3 regions of the Zunongwangia sp. genome follow, and region 2 is predicted to be linked to each of the others. Evidence: riboswitches for the same ligand, from Rfam matches in the RefSeq annotation. Region 2 holds a riboswitch; each other region holds the start of a gene.
What was found. A riboswitch is a leader RNA that binds a small molecule or an ion and turns the genes downstream of it on or off. The one in region 2 is predicted to bind thiamine pyrophosphate.
Positions count from the first base shown of each region.

Region 1: it holds a riboswitch for thiamine pyrophosphate, as region 2 does, so the genes downstream of both, ACN0WI_RS01700 (TonB-dependent receptor) here and thiM (hydroxyethylthiazole kinase) in region 2, are expected to answer to the same signal.
Region 3: it holds a riboswitch for thiamine pyrophosphate, as region 2 does, so the genes downstream of both, thiS (sulfur carrier protein ThiS) here and thiM (hydroxyethylthiazole kinase) in region 2, are expected to answer to the same signal.

Region 1 covers NZ_JBLXIB010000001.1:384,747-388,134, reverse strand. The annotation lists gene ACN0WI_RS01700 (TonB-dependent receptor) at 1-1,800, opposite strand, end outside; TPP riboswitch at 1,916-2,006, opposite strand; gene ACN0WI_RS01695 (ATP-binding protein) at 2,093-3,388, shown strand, end outside.
Region 2 covers NZ_JBLXIB010000008.1:145,847-149,234, reverse strand. The annotation lists gene thiD (bifunctional hydroxymethylpyrimidine kinase/phosphomethylpyrimidine kinase) at 1-522, opposite strand, end outside; gene thiE (thiamine phosphate synthase) at 519-1,154, opposite strand; gene thiM (hydroxyethylthiazole kinase) at 1,162-1,959, opposite strand; TPP riboswitch at 2,030-2,120, opposite strand; gene ACN0WI_RS11020 (DUF2652 domain-containing protein) at 2,203-2,829, opposite strand; gene ACN0WI_RS11015 (winged helix-turn-helix transcriptional regulator) at 2,961-3,311, shown strand.
Region 3 covers NZ_JBLXIB010000002.1:393,649-397,036, forward strand. The annotation lists gene thiC (phosphomethylpyrimidine synthase ThiC) at 1-1,482, opposite strand, end outside; gene thiS (sulfur carrier protein ThiS) at 1,535-1,738, opposite strand; TPP riboswitch at 1,836-1,931, opposite strand; gene ACN0WI_RS04620 (6-pyruvoyl trahydropterin synthase family protein) at 2,101-2,553, shown strand; gene ACN0WI_RS04625 (UDP-2,3-diacylglucosamine diphosphatase) at 2,626-3,387, shown strand.

The sequences.
Region 1 (3,388 bases), on a different contig from region 2:
TACTAATTGATCGCGATAATCCATATAGTACAAATTAGCATTCAGTTTTAATGATTCTGAATTATGACGCCAACCTAGCTCCCAATCGTTTAATTTTTCTGAATTTGGATTTCCATTTTTATAATCACTTCGGTTTGGCTCACGATTTGCTCTTGCATACGAAGCATACAATCGGTTTTCTGAATTTAACTTATAGTTTACTCCAAATTTTGGATTAAAAAATTCAAAATTATCGTCCACATCAATAGGCGATCCATTATCTAATATTCCTTCGGTTTTGTAACTGATAGTACGCAACTGTAAATCTACATATCCGGCTAGATTCTCTACAATTGAAAAGTTCACTTTTCCGTAAATATTAAAATCATTTTTAGTAGCATCGCTAAAATAATACCGTTCCTCTGGAGCTTTATTCATAGCGAATTTTGTATAAATCACCTCTCCAAAATGATCGCCTTTATATTGATTAAATCCACCACCAATGGTTGCATCAAATTTTGAGTTTTCATACTTCAAACTAAATACGGTACCATAAAAATCGTTATCTAGTGATTGCTGATCTACTAAATCCGACTTGGTTACTTCTTCGCCTTCAAAAATAAAATTTTGTAATTTATAATCGTTCAATGTAGCTCCTTCATGGTATTGCTCATAGTATCCCTTACCTTTTGTATAGTGCAAAGCAATGTTTGAAGACCAATTTTCAGTATAAGTCTGATTCCATAATAATTGATAATGATCTTGTTTATAATTGTCGGTTTGGTTATCGTAAAACTGAACATTTCCATCTTCATCTACATATCTTCCTGCCGAGTTATAGGTTCGATTAGTTTCTAAGGTTTCTTTATCGATCCCGTTCCAAGCCATATAGGTTTGTTCTGTGCCCCCAAATGTTATCGCTTTAATTATGGTTTTATCATCTTTATAAGTTCCTTGTAAAAAATACGATTTTAACTCGGTTGAAGCTCTATCTACATAGCCATCACTTTCAATTTTAGAGGCTCTCCCTTTAAATTCAAAATGATCGTTAAACAATCCTGTACTAAATTTCACCGTATGCTTGTGAGTATTGTAAGAGCCATAAGTATTAGCTATTTCTGCATAAGGATCTTTCTTGAAATTATCGGTTAATATATTTAGGCTAGCTCCAAAAGCTCCAGCTCCATTTGTAGAAGTACCTACGCCACGTTGTAATTGTAAGTTCTGAACGGAAGAAGCGAAATCTCCTAAATTAACCCAAAACGTGCCCTGACTTTCCGAATCGTTGTATGGAATGCCGTTTATTGTAACATTAATACGAGTTGCATCGCTACCTCGAACTCGAATTCCGCTATAGCCGACTCCTGCTCCAGCATCTGATGTTGTAACTACATTGGGCATATAATTCATTAAAGTAGGAATATCTTGCCCTAGGTTTCTATCGGCAATCTCTTCATTACTTAATTCACTATACGTAATTGGCGATTCTGCATTAACTCGAACCGACTGTAAAAATACCTCTCCTAAAACTTCTTCTAGACCGCTTAAATCTACATTTAAAGTTTTATCGGAATTAAGGTCTACTTGTATTGTTTTTCGGTTTCCATGTAGAAATTCGACTTTGTAAACTCCTTTTTCTAACAACAATTCATAACTACCAAATTCATTTGTTTGTGTTCCTGAAGAAGCTTTTTCTACATAAACCGATGCGTTCGACAAAGGCTTGCCTTCTCGAGTAACTGTTCCGGAAAGTTTGTACTGTTGTGCCCATACTGATGTAGCTAGAAAAAATAGACTAAAACTGAGTAATACTTGTTTCATCCGTAAAATTTTTACGAATAAAAGGGGTCATTATTCTGTTAGTATAGTTTAATAAGTTTCAAAAAAACTCCTGAATTTCTCCAATTTCAATTTGGATCATATTCAGGAGTTTTACCGTGTTAAAAAACACTATCCCTTGGCAGCATTACCTGCCCAGGTTCTTTGGGTATAATCTCAGCCAATTATTGGCACCCCTTTTTGAGATTGGTAACAAATGTACTACGCTTTTTTAAAAAATTCTATTTATTTGAATTGATTTAATTCCTGTATTTTTGAATAATTATTCCAAATTATGGAAAACACAAAGCGCTCTATAACTATAAAAGTTATTACAGGCTACTTTATAATTGCTGCCTTAGTAGGCGTGGCTGTATGGATTATTTATACACGAGTAATTATTTTTAGCAATATGGCTAAAAATAACAATAATAATAATGCGCAATTATTTTTAGTCAGCGATATTACCAGTGATTTATATGAAACAGAAAATGTTAGTCGCAAATTAATACAAACAGGAACTCCTGAAGATTTTGAATCGTATTATGACCAATTAGATACTATAAGGAAAAATCTAGCTGTTTTAGACAAAAAGTATTATGAAAACGATACGGTACATAAAGAACTAGATAGTATTTATAAACTACTAGACTTAAAAACGGAAAACCTTAAAGCTTTAGTTGATTTACGGGAAAAAGATCGAAATACCGACATATATCAACAAGTAATGCGCCAACTAAAACGCGTAAATGAGACCTTTATTACCAATAATTCTTACGAAGGGCGTTTCACCGACTTAAAACCCCATCAACGTCGTGTTTTAATAAAATGGTTAGAATACGCAAAAGCAGATAATGCTAAATCGCTTACCAATCAAACAGCAGATTCCCTTGTAAATTCTGTAAAAAAAGTATTACATGAATTACAGTATGCTAATAAAAAATTTAGGAATAACGTTCTAGAGAAAGAAAATGCTTTGCTAAATAACGATATGGTTTTAAACCAACAACTTCGAAAAATTTTAGCAAATATTGAAGCTGAAGAACGAAAAGCAGCTTTTATACGAACCAATAAAGCCCAAAACACCTTAGAAGATACTGTTTTTATTATGCTAATTTCAGGTGTGATTTGTGTTGTTTTTATTTTATTATTTCTAATTCTAATTATTAAAGATGTTCGCCGCAGCCAACAATACCGAATTGAATTAGAAAAAGCCAAAAATTTTGCAGAAACACTCTTAAAACGAAGAGAACAATTTATGGCAACCATTACACACGATTTACGGTCACCTTTAAATACAGTTATCGGCTATTCAGATTTGCTAAAAAAAACAAAACTTGCCACCAAACAGCAACATTATCTAGAACATATTACCAAATCCTCTGACTTTATATTACGACTAGTTAACGATTTATTGGATCTTTCCAAATTAGAAGCTGGTAAAATGGTTATAGAAGAACTTCCTTTTACTCCTAAAGAATTAATTACTGATACTGTTTACAATAATATTCCGGCTACAACAAATAGAAAGTTAGAAATCCGTATTGATGCCTCACCAGAAACCGAAAATCAATTTTTAAGCGACCCATTT
Region 2 (3,388 bases):
AGATTGGCAACCTAAATTCATTATTTTTTCGCCGGCAATTTTCATGTCCTCAAGTGTTTTAACTTCCATATCTGCTAAAATTCCTGCTTCATCTAAATTAGGAGTAAGAATATTTGATATTGGAATTAATTCATTTTTTAAAGCATGTATGGTTTCTTTCTCAATAAGCGTATGGCCACTAGTAGCCACCATTACCGGATCAAAAACAATAGGAATATTAGTATAATTTTTCAAACCATTAACAATTGTTTTTACTAACTCAGTACTATGTACCATACCTATTTTTATAGATTTAGGAGGGATATCTTCAAAAATACTTACAATTTGTTCTGCAACGGCTTTTTGTGGTATTGAAAAGATGTTTTTTACACCAGTAGTATTTTGTACCGGTAAAGCAGTAAGAACTGAAGTAGCAAAACATCCGAGTGCCGAGAAAGTTTTAATGTCAGCTTGAATTCCAGCACCGCCACTACCATCGAATCCGGCAATAGTTAATACAGAGGGAGTCGTATAATGAGTCATGATTTTTTAGATTTTAGAATATTGTTTTTGAGAATAGCCGCTTCCTTTTCTGGATTTTTAGCTGAGCATATAGCGGAAACTACCGCAATACAATCGGATCCTGCGTTTATAACCGATTTGCAATTATCAGCATTCATATTTCCAATAGCTACTAAAGGTTTTTTGGTTTTGCTCCTTATGGATTCTATACCTTCAATACCCCATTCGGTAATAGTATCGATTTTTGTAGCTGTAGAATATACAGGGCTAACGGCTAAGTAGTCTGCAATAGCGGTATTCTCATTTTGTAATTGATTTAAGTATTCTATAGAATACCCAATGCAAGATGCTTCAGGCCAAACTTCTTTAATTTTTACTGGTGGCATATCGCTGTTGCCTACATGAATTCCGTAAGCATTTACAGTTTTTGCTACTTCAACATTGTCATTAATAATAAGCGGAATATTGTATTTTTCGGTTATATTTTTTAAGGCTAAAGCTTTTTCAATAAACTGCGAGTTCGATAGCTCTTTTTCACGTAATTGAATGATATCTACACCGCCTTTAATTGCTTGTTCAGCAACTTGAACTAAAGAATGATGTATACAATTTGATTCAGAAATAACAAGATATAATGAAAATGGAAATGCCATTTGATTTTTATTTAATAGTCAATTTTAGAGTAGTTTGGAATGCTCGTTCTGAAATAGAAAAAAGCTCATCTAAAATATGTAATTGTAAAGTTCCCGGCCCATCAGATTTTTTAGCAGCTAATTCTCCACAAACTCCAAATAATGCCATTGCAGTACAGGTAGCTTCAAATTTATTAGGAATTACTGCAGCAAATGCAGCAGTAATAGCAGAAGTTGAGCAGCCCAATCCGGTAACTTTTGTCATTAGTTTATTTCCATTTGAAAGATGAATTTGTTGGTCACCATCAATAATAATATCAGTTGCTCCGGAGATAGATATAACGGCTCCATATTTTTTGTTAAGTTCCTTAGCAGCCAAAATAGCTTCATTGCTTTCTGCTGTGCTATCGACTCCTTTTGTAAATAGATTATTGGTTGTGGCAAGTGCTAAAATTTCGGAAGCATTTGCTCTGATTATAGTAGGTTTTAGGGCTATTAATTTTGATAAGGTTTCGTTTCTAAATGTTGTAGCACCGGCTCCAACAGGATCTAAAACCCAAGGTGTATTTGTTTTATTAGCACATTTTGCTGCTATTAACATAGACTCTACCGAGTATTCGGTTAAAGTTCCTATATTAATAACCAAGCCTTGGCAAATAGAAACCATATCTTCCATCTCAGAATGCGCATTGGCCATAATGGGAGATGCTCCTGCAGCTAAAAGTGCATTTGCGGTATTATTCATAACTACATAATTGGTGATATTATGAATGAGAGGCACTGTTTTTTTTACAGTTTCAATATGTTTCCAGAGTGTATTTTCCATCGTGAGATATTAAAAAAATTAAGCTTCAGGTGGAAATTCTGAAAAAACAGGAAAGTAGAAAAGATGAAAAAAATCATCTAAAACTTTTCCCTACGGCGTTTTATCGCATCAGGTTCAAAGGGACTCTCTCAATTCTTTACTGAATACCCCTAAAGCAATGTAAAAGTACAGCAAATTTAATTGCTGGAAAAAAATGTATCAAAAAATAAGTATGAAGTTGTAAAAACTATTATCTGTTTAGTCTTACTTTTTTGATTTGAAATAAGTGTAGTTAATTTTTGAATTTTCATCGTAAATTTCAAAACCTTCTTTCACCATATATTTTTGTGATGATAAAGTAGATTTATCCTCTGTATTTTTTATAAGGGAATTGGTAATTAGCACGTATTCTTTCCCTGAAATTGAATTTTTTAATAATCGATGGATTTCAACTACAGTTTTGCCATATAATTTTTCAAAAGTGCCTACATTAAATTTTGCAAAATAACCAAAATGAGCAATTAGCTTAATTGATAAGTCAAAATTAATAGCTTTATATTGTTCTTTTAATCTATCAATTTCTTGAAAAAACGCAGTATATATAAGTTCGTATTGCTTCAAAATTTTTGAAACAGGTATTGCTTTTCCGAATTTATAAAATAAAATAGCATCACCTTCAATTTCTGAAATTTGAAGGTCTAGAATGTTATTTTTAACTATTACATTTAGCAGTTTGGAAATAATTATTTTTCCTGTTTCTACATCTATATTCTCAACAAATTTGGAAAATCCGCTAATATCAGGCATAATAACAGTACCCCGTAATACTTTTGTATCATTAGGGGATTCCGTAAAAAAATAGGGTAACTGTTTTTTAGATTTTAGTGCCATTTGTAAACTCGAAGGTACAATTAATCTAATAAATTATTTTACGAATAAAAAAATCATCGTAAAAAAACATAAAGCTTACTTCTAAATTACATCAGAATTGTATATTTACTTTACAAAAGTAAGTAGATAAAATGGGTGAATTACTAGACAAGAAAACATGTGAAAGTAAATTAGGATCTATAGATGATGCTCTTTATGCAATTGGCGGAAAATGGAAACTAAAAATTATAATGGCTTTAAAGGAAAATACAAAGCGTTTTAATGAACTTCAGAGAGCATTAGGAATTTCTGCACGCATGTTATCTAGAGAATTAAAAGATTTAGAACTGAATGGATTTGTAGAACGTAAAATAGAACATGATACACCAGTGGTAATAGAATATGAGCTCACAGAATATAGTAATTCGTTGTCGGAAATATTAGATGCATTAAGTAGATGGGGTATAGCACATCGAAAAAAAATTATTAAAGAAAGACAATAAAATTAAATCATAACGTTAAAAAAATAATTTTAGTACTTCTTAATTTTAGAATGCTGATTATTTTTAATAATTTAAAT
Region 3 (3,388 bases), on a different contig from region 2:
TTCTTTATTCGGTAAACCCAAATGTTCTTTTGGCGTTACATAGCATAACATTGCACAACCGTACCAGCCAATCATTGCCGCTCCAATTCCGCTGGTAATATGGTCGTAACCCGGCGCAATATCGGTGGTTAGCGGACCAAGCGTGTAAAAAGGCGCTTCGCCACATTCGGCCAATTGCTTGTCCATATTTTCCTTAATCATATGCATTGGGATATGTCCGGGACCTTCAATAAAGCATTGCACATCGTGCTTCCAGGCGATTTTGGTTAATTCGCCAAGTGTTTCCAATTCGGCAAACTGCGCATAATCATTCGCATCGGCAATACTTCCCGGACGCAAGCCATCGCCAAGAGAAAATGCTACATCATAAGCTTTCATAATTTCGCAGATCTCTTCAAAATGCGTGTATAAAAAGCTCTCCTGATGATGCGCTAAACACCATTTTGCCATAATGGAACCGCCACGAGAAACAATTCCCGTTACTCGTTTTGCGGTATGCGGAATATATTTTAAACGAACCCCGGCGTGAATGGTAAAATAATCAACACCTTGTTCGGCTTGTTCTATTAAAGTGTCTCTAAAGATCTCCCAGGTAAGATTTTCAGCTTTTCCGTTTACTTTTTCTAAGGCCTGATAAATAGGAACCGTCCCAATGGGTACCGGAGAATTCCGAAGAATCCATTCTCGGGTTTCGTGAATATTTTTTCCGGTAGAAAGATCCATTATGGTATCGGCGCCCCAACGGCAAGCCCAAACTGCTTTTTCTACTTCTTCTTCAATCGAAGAACTTACGGCGGAATTCCCAATATTAGCATTGATTTTAACCAAGAAATTACGCCCAACGATCATCGGTTCACTTTCCGGATGATTAATATTACTCGGTATAATTGCACGTCCTTTGGCAACCTCATCTCGAACAAATTCAGGAGTAATTACTTTAGGAATACTCGCCCCAAAACTTTCGCCCGGATGTTGCTCGGTAATCTGATTAATTTCCTGAAGTTTCTGATTTTCCCGAATAGCAATAAACTCCATTTCCGGCGTAATAATGCCTTTACGCGCGTAATGCATTTGGGTTACATTTTGCCCCGGTTTCGCTTTTAAAGGTTTTCGAATTCGTTTAAACCGAAGTTCATCTAACTTTTCGTTCTCTTCACGCTGCCGGCCGTATTCCGAGGAAAGTCCGCTTAACTGCTTCATATCTTCTCTGGCAGCAATCCATTGCTGGCGAATAGGTTTTAAACCCTGGCGCACATTGATCTCTACATTAGGATCTGTGTAAGCACCGCTGGTATCGTAGACCAATACCGGATCATTTGGCGTTTTTGTTCCGTTAAATTTATCGACGGTATCATCAAGCGTAATTTTGCGCATAGGTACCTTCACATTTTCGTGAAGTTGACCTTTTACATAAATTTTTTCTGAATTTGGAAAAGGCGTTCTGCTGATGGCTTCTTCCCTTGGTAATTGGTTAGGTTTCATACTAAAAAGGTTTAGATTGATGTTTAAAATTTGATTACTGAAAATAAAACGATCAACCGCCTTGCGTAGCACGAATCACCAATACATTACTGCCTTCTTCCACTAGTGTGTGTTCCCACTGTGGTTTAGAAATAATTTCATTATTAATGGCAATAGCAATTCCTGAAGCCTGAATATTCAATTGCTCCAATAATTCCTGAAGCTTTACAGGTTCTTTAAAAGAATGGTTTTGGTTGTTGACGTTTACAGTTATCATATCATTTCGATTTTAATAGCCGTAAACCAAAGAGGATTGTCTTTGAAGAAAAGTAATATGAAATAGAATTTATCCCCTAATTTGGATAAAATCGAATCAAAAATTTCTAACTTTTCCCTTCGCAGATGCTAATCTGGATCAGGTTCAAAGGGTTTTTCTCAGCCGAATTGAATCAGCACCCCTAAAGTTTACTCTCTCAAAGTTAGGATAAATAAAAAAGCCTTACAACTTATCCACTGAAAACAATTTGAAAAATTAAGACCTTAGTTTTAACATTTAAAGCATTAAAATAACCAACAGATAGGCTTTTTACACTCATTTTCCCGACTTGTTTAGTATCTTTGCGCCCTAAATTTACAGGTATGGCAAATATTAGAATTACCAAACAGTTCTCTTTTGAAACAGGGCATGCGCTTTATGGCTATGATGGCAAGTGCCGCAATGTACATGGCCATAGCTATAAATTAAGTGTTACGGTAATTGGACAACCAATTACTGATACCAATAATGTAAAATACGGTATGGTAATCGATTTTGGTGATCTAAAAAAGATCGTAAAATCTGAAATTGTAGACCAATTTGATCACGCGACAGTTTTTAATAAAAACACACCTCACCTTCAATTAGCTAAAGTACTAAAGGAGAGCGGGCATCATGTTATTTTGGTAGACTACCAACCAACTAGTGAAAATATGGTAATTGATTTTGCTGAAAAAATAAACAAATATTTACCAGATCATATTCAACTACATTCTTTAAAACTTCAAGAAACTGAAAGTAGTTTTGCAGAATGGTATGCCAGCGATAATTCCTAAAAAATCTGCTATCTTAAAAACAAGGATGCTTTATAACTTTCTATTAACTTTGCTGAAGCTAAGAAAATATACATGACTATTCCCGAAGGAAAAAAAATATACTTCAGTAGCGATAATCACTTAGGAGCTCCTACAAAAGAAGCTAGTAAAGTTCGCGAAGCCATCTTTATAAAATGGCTAGACGAAATTAAAGAAGATGCTATGGCTATTTTTTTACTTGGTGATTTATTCGATTTTTGGTTTGAATATAAACATGTAGTTCCCAAAGGTTTTGTTCGTGTTTTGGGGAAATTAGCTGAAATTAGAGATAGTGGTATCCCTGTATATTTTTTTATTGGAAATCACGATCTGTGGATGGAAAATTATTTTGAAGAAGAGCTTAATATTCCCACTTTTAGAAAACCACAAGAATTTGAATTCAACCAAAAAACATTCTTAATTGGCCATGGTGACGGACTTGGTCCCGGAGATTATGGATATAAACGCATGAAAAAAGTGTTTACCAATCCATTTTCAAAATGGCTTTACCGTTGGTTACATCCTGATATTGGTGTACCGCTTGCACAATATTTTTCGGTAAAGAACAAACTGATTTCCGGCGATGATGATGCTAAATTTTTAGGAGAAAATAACGAGTGGTTAGTACAATATTGTAAACGAAAACTAGAAACTAAACATTACGATTATTTTCTATTTGGACATAGGCATTTACCTATGGAAATTAAGCTGAAAGAAGATTCTAAATACATAAACACGGGCGACTGGATAAACCACTATACATATGCCGAATTTGATGGAACAGATTTATATTTAAAAAAACTGAATAAGGAATAAT